DNA from 4 places in the Halomonas sp. FeN2 genome. Region 2 is predicted to be linked to each of the others. Evidence: predicted binding sites of a transcription regulator. Region 2 holds the regulator's gene; each other region holds the start of a gene.

Region 1 (3,113 bases), 650 kb from region 2:
ACGGGGCTTATACCTGGGGTGTCATTGACTGCCTGCTGGCAGATGACCGAATTGAAATTGAGGGTATCAGTGGTACCAGCGCCGGTGCGATGAACGGCGTAGTAATGGCCGATGCACTAACAAGAGGCGATAAAGAGACCGCACGGCAAGCACTGCACGAATTTTGGCAAGCGGTAAGTCGTGCGGGTATGGCCAGCCCTATCCGCCGTTCCCCCATGGATATATTAACCGGCAACTGGAGCCTGGATCACTCGCCCGGTTTTATTGCGATGGATCTGTTAAGCCGGGTGGCCTCCCCCTATCAACTCAACCCGCTCAACATAAATCCGCTGCGCGATATCGTGGCCGATCACATTGATTTTGAGCGAGTGAGACAATGCCAACAACTTAAGCTGTTTGTGGCGGCGACTAACGTACGCACGGGGAAACAGCGGGTGTTCCGCCGTGAAGAGATGAGCGTTGAAGCGGTAATGGCCTCCGCTTGCTTGCCCTTTATGTTTCAAGCGGTGGAGATCGACGGCGAAGCGTATTGGGATGGTGGCTACATGGGTAATCCGGCGCTATTCCCACTCATGGAGGAGTGCAGCGCAAGGGATATTCTGCTGATACAAATCAACCCGATCAGCCGTAACGAAGTCCCCACTTCAGCCTCGGCCATTATGAACCGCCTCAACGAGATAACCTTTAATTCAGCACTGATTAAAGAGATCCGCATGATAGCCCTGCTAAAGCACGCCCTCGATGAACAAGGCATCGAAAACTGCTACCAACAGGCGTTGTTCCACCGCATCAGCGGCGAGCAGGCGCTTGAGGGGCTCTCTGTCTCGAGTAAATCCAATTCCGAGTGGCCTTTTCTATGCCATCTATTTGAACAGGGCCAAGCCGCCGCTGAACGCTGGCTAAGCGAGCACTTTGAGGCCATCGGTAACCACTCCACCCTTGATATTGATGCCGTCTATTTACATGAATAATAGCTACATGATCGGCTCACGCATCACACCCCTCTAGCACCAAGATGCCGCAAAACAGTCGCTGCATGCCCAATCATGCAGCATAGCCTTGATCACTTGTCGCTAAAACTCACAACAAAAATAAATTAAGATGCTGATTTTTAGAAATAAATATTCAATTGGCAAACTACCTGCATAACTCCTACCAGTGGTGGTAGGCGTGGACCAGGCCCAGCTGGGTACGAGTGCGTCGAACCTGACCTTCAACGATGAAGGCATGTTCTCGTCAATTGTTTGCGTAACGCGCTAACTCGTTTGCGTTGCGTAGCGATCAACTCGTTTTATGCCCCGTGAGGCCATCCCATGGACATACGCAATAAAGCCAACCGCATTCGGTTATTTAACTTCTCTACCCCTCAGATGCGAGCTTTCCACTTCTCATGGTTCGCGTTTCATATCTGTTTCTTCGGCTGGTTCGGCATCGCCCCCCTCATGGCGATCGTTCGTGAAGATCTTTCACTAACCCAAACACAAATCGGCAATACGATTATTGCTTCGGTGGCGATCACGGTGATTGTGCGCCTAGCGATTGGCGTGCTATGTGACCGTATCGGTCCGCGTAAAACCTATACCGGGCTACTGCTGCTGGGCGCTATCCCGGTGATGGGCATTGGCTTGGCCGACAGTTTTGAAACCTTTCTATTGGCGCGCCTGGCCATTGGAGCTATTGGCGCCTCCTTCGTGATTACCCAGTACCACACGTCGATGATGTTCGCCCCCAATGTGGTCGGCACCGCCAATGCAACTAGCGCGGGTTGGGGCAACTTGGGTGGCGGCACGACGCAAATTCTGATGCCCCTGATCTTCTCTGGCATGCTGATGCTGGGCGTTAATGAAGCCTTTGGCTGGCGCTTGGCGATGATGGTGCCTGGCGTAGTGATGTTCTTCACCGGCATTGGCTACTGGTTCTTCACCCAGGATGCGCCCAACGGTAATTTCAGCGATCTACGTGCACGGGGTGAACTGCCTGAAGCTTCAGGCGAAAATGGTGCCGCGCAAAGCTTTCTAGCCGCCGCCAAGGATATTCGTGTTTGGGCGCTGTTCGTTGTCTATGGTCTCTGCTTTGGCGTGGAACTGACGATCAACAATATCGCCGCCATCTACTTCTTCGATAAATTTGACCTTACCCTGGCCACAGCGGGTCTGATCGCTGGTTTGTTCGGGTTAATGAACATTTTTGCGCGTACTCTTGGCGGCGTCTTCTCGGATCTTTTCGCTAAGCAAGGGGGGCTAAAAGGTCGCGTTCGCTGGCTGTTTATTGCCTTGGTTTGCGAAGGTATTGCGCTGGTGGCGTTCTCGCAGATGCACGTCTTGAGCCTCGCAATTGGCATCATGCTAGTGTTCAGTCTATTTGTGCAGATGGCTGAAGGCGCTACCTACGGTGTTGTCCCCTTTATTAACAAAAAAGCTTTGGGAGCTGTCGCAGGGATTGTTGGCGCTGGCGGTAACGTGGGCGCTGTAGGCGCAGCCTTTCTGTTCCGCAGCGAAAGCCTGACCTATCAGCAAGGTCTGTTCTATTTAGGCCTTACGGTACTGATCCTGGCTTCATGTGTGTTGCTGGTACGCTTTAGCGATGCTACCGAAGCAGAAGAGGCTAAAGCGTATAGCGACGCAGTAGGTGATGATGTAGGCGCGGGCGCTCTGTCGTTACGTTAAACGCTTTCCAGTACACTCGCGTACACTCCCATCCAGCTACTTAGCAGTATGGGAGTGTATTCATTTAGGGTTATTCGTCATCTAATGTGGATTTAATAGTAACCGGCACATTTTGTGCTTCACGGTTCAGACAGAAACCACCAAGCCAACTGTCTGTTGTGGGAGGCCGCTTCCAGCGGTGGTCCGACACTTCGGCGAAGGGTACCGAAGGTACCCCGGTGTTGTCAGGCTGGCAGCCTAAACGGTCGCGAGCTAAAGCTACCTCCCACAGGTCAGCTGTCAGGCTGACAGAAATAATTCCATACCGAATGACGAAGAGCCTCATTTAGGTGGCAAGCCACTAAGGAACTTTCTATGTCTTCAGCGCAGCAACTGCTCTTAACCGCCATTCGTTGCGATATCGACAACCTTACTCACCTTGCCACCACCGTCGATATTGTTGGCGAC
Region 2 (3,113 bases):
GGCGATACTCGAGACCCGCAAAGAGCTTAGTCGCAGCGACCGCGAACAGCGCCTGGAAGCGCTACTCGAAGACTTCCATATTACCCATATCCGCGACAACCTGGGCATGAGCCTTTCAGGGGGCGAGCGCCGGCGTGTAGAAATCGCCCGTTCGCTAGCCACAGAGCCCGCTTTTATTCTGCTTGATGAGCCTTTTGCGGGCGTTGACCCCATCTCGGTAGGTGATATTAAAAGCATTATTCGTGCGCTTAAACAGCGCCATATCGGCGTGCTGATTACTGATCACAACGTGCGTGAAACCCTGGATATTTGCGATATCGCCTATATCGTCGGCGATGGGCAAATCATCGCCAGTGGCTCGCCGGCTTCGATTCTCACCAATCAAAAAGTAAGGGACGTGTATTTGGGCGCCGATTTTCGTCTGTAACAGTTTCGCCTTCATCGCCCCTAAATAGCGCTTTAAAACAACTTTACTACCAATGGCATGCTTATTGCACTTGCGCCAAGCACTCACTCGCACTAGGGTGGAGCATTCTGATTAACGAGTGGTTCTCAGATGGTCATGAAAGCTTCTCTCCAACTGCGTATCGGCACACAGCTGACCATGACGCCCCAGTTGCAGCAGGCCATTGCGCTGCTGCAACTCTCTACGCTGGATCTTCGTCAAGAAATTCAGCAGGCACTTGATGCCAATCCCATGCTGGAGCAGGAAGATGAATTTAGTGAGCAGGCTGTCAGCGAGCCTAAGGAAGAAGAGTGGTCAGAGAGCATCCCTACTGAGCTCTCGGTAGATAGCGACTGGTCAGATACCTATCAAGATATGGGCAGTCAGGGGGGTAGCAGCAGCGAAGGCCCTGATTTTGAGCGTCAGGCAGCAGGGCAAAGCCTGCATGGCCACCTGCTATGGCAGCTTGCCATGACCGATTTTAGCGCCCGCGAGCAGCTTGTCGCGGAGAGTTTAATCGACGCGCTCGACGCTAACGGCTACCTAACCCAACCGCTCAACGACATCCGTGAAGGCCTGCGCGCCCAGGGCATTGACGGGCTTAGTCAACGCGAAGTGGAAACCATTCTGCTCAAGCTCCAGCAGTTTGAGCCGACCGGCATCTTTGCCCGGGATCTGCGTGAATGCTTGATGCTGCAGCTCGCCGCCCTCCCCGATGATACGCCACTGCTGGTTCCCGCTCGCCGTTTAGTGCGGCAGTTTCTCGAAGCGCTTGGTAAAGACGATATGCGCCTGCTGAAGCGCCGCCTAGGGCTCGACGACGAACAGTTGACCGACGTCATCCTACTGATTCGCAGCCTAGACCCACGGCCAGGCAGCGCTTACGGCGACACCGACGATAGCTATGTTACCCCCGACCTAGTCGTGCGCCACGATAACGAAGGCTGGCACTTAGAACTCAACCCAGAAGCCCTGCCAAGGCTGCGCATTCAGCCGGACTACGCCAGCTTGATTAAGCGAGCGGACAAGAGCCAGGACAATCAGTTTCTCAAAGAACACCTCCAGGAAGCGCGCTGGCTGATCAAAAGCCTCTCTAGCCGAAACGATACGCTGCTGCGTGTGGGTCGCGAAATCATTACCCGCCAGATTGGCTTTTTGGAGCACGGTGAAGAAGCCATGAAGCCATTGATACTGGCCGATATTGCCGAAGCCGTCGAGATGCACGAGTCGACTATTTCACGGGTAACGACGCAAAAATATATCCATACACCTCGAGGCGTGTTTGAACTCAAATACTTTTTCTCAAGCCAGGTGAGCGGTCAAGATGGCGATAGCCATTCCAGCACTGCCATCCGGGCACGTCTCAAGAAACTGATTCAAGAGGAGCCGCCCGGCAAGCCGCTTTCAGATAGTCGCTTAGTGACGCTGTTAGGCGAGGGAGGGATTCAAGTGGCGCGTCGTACGGTGGCGAAATACCGTGAAGCCATGGGCATTCCCTCATCTAGTGAACGGCGCCGTTTGCGCTAACTTCGCTAACGTTTCAGGGAAACTCTCGACAAGGGCTTTGCAACGCGGCAAAAAGGGTTACAATCGAAGTACAGTCCGATGGATAAGGAGCACGTCAATGCAAGTAAATATCACTGGTCATCACGTAGAACTGACTGACGCCTTGCGTGACTATGTCAACGAAAAGCTTGAGCGTGTAGAGCGCCATTACGACAATATAACTACGGTGCAAGTCACCTTATCAGTGGAGAAAGAGCGCCAGCAGGCCGCCTGTACGCTGCACGCAGCAGGTGCTGACTTACATGCGGAAGCCCTAGACAGTGATATGTACGCCGCTATCGACGCGCTAGCGGATAAAATCGACCGTCAACTCGTTAAACACAAGGAAAAAGCACAAGCTCGCGCCCAAGGCGCTGGTGTGCGTTAATTCAATGACGTTGGAAACCATACTCCCCCCGGAACGTGTTCTGTATGACGTACCCGGGGGTAGCAAAAAAAGGGTGCTGGAGTTTTACAGCACCTTTATTGCCCAAAATATCCCCAGCCTGGACAGCCAAGAAGTGTTTAGCCGTTTAATCGGCCGCGAGCGCTTAGGTAGTACGGGTATTGGTAACGGCGTGGCTATTCCCCATGCGCGGAGCCCCCACTGCACCGCCCCTATCGCCGGGTTTTTAAAGCTGGCTGAAGCAATCGATTTCGATGCTATCGACGGCGATCCGGTAGATCTGGTATTTGTCCTGTTGGTACCCGAAGAGGCAGATGACACGCATCTCTCACTACTGGGGCAGGTAGCGACCATCATGAATGATGCGGACACGCGCCAGCAGCTGCGTAAAGCAGCCAGCCAGCGCGAACTGCTCGAGCTGATTACCGCTAAAATTCGCGAGCAATCAGCGGCCTAAGGGTCTGAAAGCCTGTTCAGGGCACAGCACAGCAGATTATTCGCTCACCACCCTCAACGCAGCTTGATCAAAGCAAAGAGAGACTCTATGCAACTGGTGATCATTAGCGGCCGCTCCGGGTCAGGTAAATCTATCGCCTTGCAAGCGCTGGAAGATCTTGGCTACTACGCGATTGACAACCTCCCCGCTATGCTGCTGGGATCATTGGTGGATGAACTGCGTGACCAGGGCGATCGCACCCATCTGGCGGTCAGTATTGA
Region 3 (3,113 bases), 240 kb from region 2:
CTGCATAGAAAGCGCGCAACCTGCCACGGGTCGGGGCCACGGCGGGTGCCACGCATGGCTTCAAACCAGGTGATATTGATCTCGTAGGGCGTATCGCTGCCATCGGGGTTGCTACGCATGCTGACAAAACCGCCGAATTTGTGCATCAGCTCCAGCAGGGCATCACGCTCGTGGTCAGGCAATAAACCTTCCAAGGGACGCACGCCAATGCCATCGTGGCTGGCGGTAAAATTAAGGTAGGTGCATTGGTCGGGGAGTACCGGAAGGCTGGCAAGCCATGTTTGCAAGGTGCTCGCTTCGCCCCGGGTGAGGGTGTGCAGCAGCAGCGGGGGAAGGGCAAACTGATACACCATATGGGCTTCGTCGGGCGCCCCCGCGGGTAGCCGATTTAAACCAAAATAACTGATGTTTTCCTGGTGTGGCACATTGGTTTCGGTAATCAACAGCGTGCCGGGGGCCACATGATCCACAATCGCCCTTAGCAGCCGCACCACAGTATGGGTTTCCGGCAGATGAATGCAGGAGGTGCCCAACCGCTTCCACAGAAAGGCCACCGCATCCAAACGTACAATCCGCGTGCCTTGCTCCAGGTAGAACAGCAAGATACCCACGAACTCCAGCAGTACATCCGGATTTTCAAAGTTCAGGTCAAGCTGGTCTTCTGAGAATGTCGCCCACAGGTAGCGGGTACCGCGCCGGGTTGAAACGGGCACCAGCAGCGGACTGCTGCGCGGCCGCACCACCTGGGAGACATCGGTCTCTGGATCGACTTCGATAAAGTAGTCGCGGCCGGGCAGGCTGCCGCTCAGGTAATCCACGAACCAGAGGGACTCCCGTGAAACGTGGTTGAGCACCAGGTCGGCCATTAAATCGTAATGACTGGCGAGCTCGCGGATATGTGACCAATCACCAAGGTCGGGGTTCACTTCCCGGTAGTGGATTACCGAAAAACCGTCGTCGCTGCTCCAGGGAAAGAAGGGCAGTACATGTACGCCGCTGATGCGATCGCCCAACCGCGCTTGAAGGAAGTCGCTAAGCACTGCCAACGGCGGCACATTATCTTCAATAATGGAGTCGCCGTAGCTGATCACCCACTGATCTTTTTCGCTCCAAGATGGTGCGTTTTTAGAGCTGGCTCCGACGGGGTTGGGTGAAAACGGAGCAAGCGACTTAAAATGCTCTAGACGCTGGTTTAAGCGGCGCTGCACTTCCCCCGCCCGGGGCCCGTAAAGGTGGCTGAGGTAGTCATGAACGGTATTTGAAAATGTATCGTGGACGGTCTGCTCAAAGGTGGGCATGGGGTGCTCCTGATAAACAATCTGCCACAAACGCTGCAGCTTGTGTGCCAAATCGTTACAATGCGAGGTTGATATCGCGTTTAAACGCTAAGCTACATTAGCTTATGGCAGTTGCTGCTGCTAAAACGCTATTAATAGCACACACATTGACAGGTTATAACACGCTAACTCGTGCGGCACGCCGACACGAGCTGACAATAGGTTGACCGCCATGCATTGCCCTTTTTGTGGTGCAAATGATACTCGAGTGACAGATTCGCGACTGGTAGCCGATGGTGACCAGGTACGCCGTCGCCGCCAGTGTGCGAGCTGCCAAGAGCGCTTCACCACCTACGAGACCGCTGAATTGGTCATGCCGCGGGTGGTGAAGTCCGATGGCTCCCGCGAGAGCTTTAATGAAGCCAAATTGCGGGCAGGTATGCTGCGTGCCCTGGAGAAGCGCCCGGTCAGTGCTGAAGCCATTGAAGCGGCGGTGGAGCGCATTCGTCAAACCCTACGCGCCCGGGGTGATCGTGAGATCAACGCCCGCGATATTGGTGAGTCGGTCATGCAAGCGCTTAAAACCCTCGATCACGTCGCCTATATTCGCTTTGCCTCGGTATATCGCAAGTTTCAGGATCTGGATGAGTTTCGTGCTGAGATTGATCGGCTGTCACAAGAGCCCTCTTCACGACCGAGCCAAGGCAGCGAGTCGTCACAATGAGCGGTGCCTTTAGCCAAGCAGACCATCGCTATATGGCGCGGGCGCTGCAGCTGGCGCAAAAAGGTTTATACACCACGGATCCCAACCCGCGGGTCGGCTGTGTGATTGTGCGCGATGAGCAAATTGTCGGCGAAGGCTTTCACTTGCGTGCCGGTGAACCCCACGCCGAAATCAACGCCTTGAATGATGCGGGTGAGCAAGCCCAGGGCGCGACCGCCTACGTTACCCTGGAGCCCTGCTCTCACATAGGCCGCACCGGCCCTTGCGCGGTGGCGCTCCAGGAAGCGAAGGTGTCGCGGGTGGTGATTGCCATGGTGGATCCCAACCCGCAAGTGAGTGGCCGTGGTATTCGTCTGCTTGAGGAGGCGGGTATTGAGGTGGCAGTGGGATTGTTGGAGATTGAAGCGCGCGTGCTGAATCCCGGCTTTATTGCTCGCATGACCCAACAGCGCCCCTTTGTGCGCCTGAAAATGGCAATGAGTTTAGACGGTCGTACCGCCATGGGGTCGGGGGAGTCCCAGTGGATTACCGGGCCAGAAGCGCGTACTCAGGTACAGCGGCTACGGGCGCGTTCCAGCGCAATATTAAGCGGCGTGGAGTCGCTGATTATGGATGACTCTCGGCTGACGCTACGAGCAGAGCAGCTACAGCTCGACAACGCTGACGAAGTGGTTCGCCGCCAGCCCCTACGGGTGATTTTAGATACCCACTTGCGGTTACCCCTGGCGGCGGCCTGTTTAAGCGAGCCTGGGCGTACGCTAGTGATCGCTACGCCAGATCACTCGGAAGAGAAGCGTGAACGGCTAACCGAGGCGGGCGCTGAAGTGCAGGTGTTGCCCGCCGGTAGCGATGGCCGTATCGACTTGGTGGTAATGCTGCAGTGGTTAGCCGAAAATGAGCAGGTCAACGAATTGCTGGTGGAAACCGGTGCAACGCTGGCGGGCGCTATGCTCGATGCGGCGCTGGTCGATGAGCTGCAGCTGTTCGTTGCCCCCACACTGCTAGGTGGCGAAGCACGGCCGCTTTTTGCGCTGCCAGGGCTCTCACGTATGGCCGATCAGCGGCGGTTAACCATTCACGATATGCGAGCGGTGGGGCGCGACTGGCGCATT
Region 4 (3,113 bases), 1.6 Mb from region 2:
GTTAATCAACACCGTGATGTGGGAGTGAGAAAGGCGGCCAATGGCGCGAAACACCTCCTGCATGGCGGGCGCTTCACCGATAATCTCGGCGTTTAAACCTTCCGGCACGGCGACTGGACGCTGGCGCTCCCGAGCGTGGGCCACGGCGCGGCGCACCAGCGCCAGGGCTTCGTCAACATCAAACGGCTTGGGTAGGTATTCAAACGCCCCGCCCTGATACGAGGCTACGGCGCTGTCCAGGTCGGAGTGCGCGGTCATCACGATCACCGGCAAGTCAGGATGCGCTTCGCGTACCCGGGACATGAGATCCAGCCCATCGATACCCGGCATACGAATATCGGTGACCAGCACGTCGGGTGGGTTTTCCAACAAACGCGTCAGGGCAACGTCGGCGCGCTCGATACACTCAACGTCAAGGTCGGGTTGCGCCAAGGCGCGCTCCAACACCCAGCGGATAGCGCGGTCATCATCGACAATGACCACCCGCGCAACATCATTACGTGCAGCCTCAGTCATGACGCTTCTCCGGTGTAATTAATAACCATGGGAATCAGTAAACGAAATTCGGTGTGTCCAGGGCGTGAGTCGCATTCGATCAATCCTTGATGCTGATGCAAAATCGACTGGGCGATAGAAAGCCCAAGACCACTGCCTTCCGCGCGTCCCGACACCATGGGGTAAAACAGCGTTTCCTGCAGCGCTATCGGAACCCCAGGGCCGTTATCGATGACCGCGACTTCACTCACCAGCCGGTGGCGTTCAGCACCAAGGGTAAACTGGCGACGGGCGCGGGTGCGCAGTATTAAGCAAGGTTCCGGCGTTTGCGCATCACTCATGGCCTGCACCGCATTACGGGCCACGTTGAGCACTGCCTGAATCATTTGCGACTCATCGCCGGAAAGGTCGGGCAAGCTGGGATCGTAATCACGGCTGATGGTCACACAAGGGTGTTCGGCAATCAGCAGCGCCCGCACTCGCTCCAGCACTTTATGAATATTGACCGGCTCGTGTTTAAGCATCCGGTTAGGTCCGAGCATGGAGTCGACCAGATCGCGCAGCCGATCCACCTCCTCCACAATAATATGGGTATATTCGCGCAGAGCCGGGTCGTCTAGATCCCGCTCTAATAGCTGCGCCGCCCCGCGAATGCCACCTAACGGATTTTTGACTTCATGGGCGAGCCCGCGGGCCAGCACCTTGATGGTCTCCTGGCGAGTGGTCAACGCCTCTTCCCGAGAGATCTGCATCAGCCGATCCCGCGGCTCCACTTCCAGCAGCAGCTCATCGTCGGATAACGGCGTCACTGTGTAGTCCACGGTGAGCGGCTCGCTATTCAGCGGGGTAATCCGCGCTTCACGCTGGGTATAGGGGTGAAACGCATCCCGCGCCTTGGCCAATACATCGTCAATGCTTTCATCCCCGCCGAGTAGCGTGTCCAGGCTAATGCCGTGAACACGGCTAAGGCTGACCGCTAGCAACGCTTCAGCGGCAGGGTTCATCCAGCGCACACGCAGTTCGCCGTCTAGCAGCAGTACCGCCGTGGTGAGATGTTCAAGCAAACGCTGATGCATGGTGGTGTCCTGAAAAATCGCGTCTTCCATCGCCGATACAGACCTACAGGTGGATGATCAATGAGGAAGCTGCAAAAAGCGCGCCAACTATGCATTGATGCCCATTTGCACGGCTTGCGGGCATCGCAACGGAAGCGGGTGGATCGTTTTAGCGCACTTGTCGTGCCAAACGCCCCTGGCAATGCACCACTTTAGTGCATACAGGTTTTGGAAAGAAATATATAGGCCTGTTTTTTCTGATTGCGCTTTTCTAATCGCGTTGATGAAGGCGTTTTTTAAGGAACCGTAATCGTCACCGCTGCCGTGCGGTGCTGCAAACGCTGGCTGCTATCCAGCAGCTCTGCCTGGAGCTCGTATCGCCCCGTGGTTAGGCCCGTTAACCAGAAGACATCGCTGTGCAGCGCTGTCTGGCTAATCTCGCCATTCACCAACAGCCGCACCTGATGGTCGTCGCGCAACGGTGGCGCAACAGTCACCTCCACCGCGGTCATTCCTTCTTCCACCTGTGCGCCTTGCTGGGGCAGAGCGATCGAAAAATGGTCGTAGGGCATAAAGGGCTGCCCCGGTTTACCGCGTGGCCGTACAGCGGCGGGCGAGGCTGCACTTGGATTGGGGTTGGTGAGAGCAGCGCTTAACGCAGGCGGCAGGCTGGGCAACGGCGCTAATTCCAACGCCTCGCCACCGCTACCTGGGTTATCGGTAAAGGTAACGTTGCCGTGCTGATCGGTCACCCGATAAACCGTCTGCCCGAACGCCGTGCTAACCACTACTCCCACGCCTAAGAGAGCTACCAGCACACTGCTTATCGCTACTGTATTGATTTTGCTCATAGCTCTCCTTGCCACGCTTCTAAGCCCCTAATAACAAAAAACCCCGCCGTAGCGGGGTTCTCTTAGCAATCATTGTTACCACCGCCTGGCTGATAGTAACAGCCAGGGGCGAGTAACGCTGATTAACAGCTGTAGTACATATCAAACTCGATGGGGTGAGTGGTCATACGAATACGCTCCACTTCTTCCATCTTGAGTTCGATGTAGGCATCGATCATTTCGTCAGTAAACACGCCGCCTTCGGTCAAGAACGCACGGTCAGCGTCGAGGGCTTCCAGTGCTTGATCCAGGCTGTGCGCCACAGTCGGTACTGACTTGCCTTCTTCTGGCGGCAGGTCGTACAGGTTTTTGTCCATGGCATCGCCAGGGTGGATCTTGTTCTTGATACCGTCGATACCCGCCATCAACATGGCAGAGAACGCCAGGTAGGGGTTGGCAGTCGGATCAGGGAAGCGCGCTTCAACACGCTTGCCTTTCGGGCTAGCGGTGTAAGGAATACGGATTGAAGCAGAACGGTTACGGGCACTGTAGGCCAGCATGACCGGCGCTTCGAAGCCAGGCACCAGACGCTTGTACGAGTTGGTAGAAGCGTTAGTAAAGGCGTTCAGGGCACGGGCGTGCTTGATGATGCCGCCGATGTAGAAAAGCGCCATTTCAGACAGGCCAGCGTACTCGTCACCGGCGAACTGGTTGTTGCCATCTTTCCAGAACG

The links. Region 2 encodes sigma-54, which starts transcription at its own class of promoters, with help from an activator protein. Its sites were predicted from a motif close to TGGCACNNNNNTTGCTNT; they were not measured.
Region 1: KF947_RS16975 (NarK family nitrate/nitrite MFS transporter) is a predicted target of sigma-54. The motif match lies at 1,131-1,148, and genes of this name have one in related genera.
Region 3: KF947_RS18890 (sugar phosphorylase) is a predicted target of sigma-54. The motif match lies at 1,331-1,348, and genes of this name have one in related genera.
Region 4: glnL (nitrogen regulation protein NR(II)) is a predicted target of sigma-54. The motif match lies at 1,640-1,657, and genes of this name have one in related genera.

Annotation. Positions count from the first base shown of each region.
Region 1 covers NZ_CP074200.1:3,699,433-3,702,545, reverse strand. The annotation lists gene KF947_RS16980 (patatin-like phospholipase family protein) at 1-971, shown strand, start outside; gene KF947_RS16975 (NarK family nitrate/nitrite MFS transporter) at 1,314-2,666, shown strand; gene KF947_RS16970 (nitrate regulatory protein) at 3,021-3,113, shown strand, end outside.
Region 2 covers NZ_CP074200.1:4,351,235-4,354,347, reverse strand. The annotation lists gene lptB (LPS export ABC transporter ATP-binding protein) at 1-427, shown strand, start outside; gene KF947_RS19980 (RNA polymerase factor sigma-54) at 557-1,972, shown strand; gene hpf (ribosome hibernation-promoting factor, HPF/YfiA family) at 2,070-2,378, shown strand; gene KF947_RS19970 (PTS sugar transporter subunit IIA) at 2,383-2,853, shown strand; gene rapZ (RNase adapter RapZ) at 2,941-3,113, shown strand, end outside.
Region 3 covers NZ_CP074200.1:4,110,520-4,113,632, forward strand. The annotation lists gene KF947_RS18890 (sugar phosphorylase) at 1-1,298, opposite strand, end outside; gene nrdR (transcriptional regulator NrdR) at 1,510-2,001, shown strand; gene ribD (bifunctional diaminohydroxyphosphoribosylaminopyrimidine deaminase/5-amino-6-(5-phosphoribosylamino)uracil reductase RibD) at 1,998-3,113, shown strand, end outside.
Region 4 covers NZ_CP074200.1:2,768,412-2,771,524, reverse strand. The annotation lists gene ntrC (nitrogen regulation protein NR(I)) at 1-516, opposite strand, end outside; gene glnL (nitrogen regulation protein NR(II)) at 513-1,571, opposite strand; gene KF947_RS12805 (DUF4124 domain-containing protein) at 1,847-2,401, opposite strand; gene glnA (glutamate--ammonia ligase) at 2,524-3,113, opposite strand, start outside.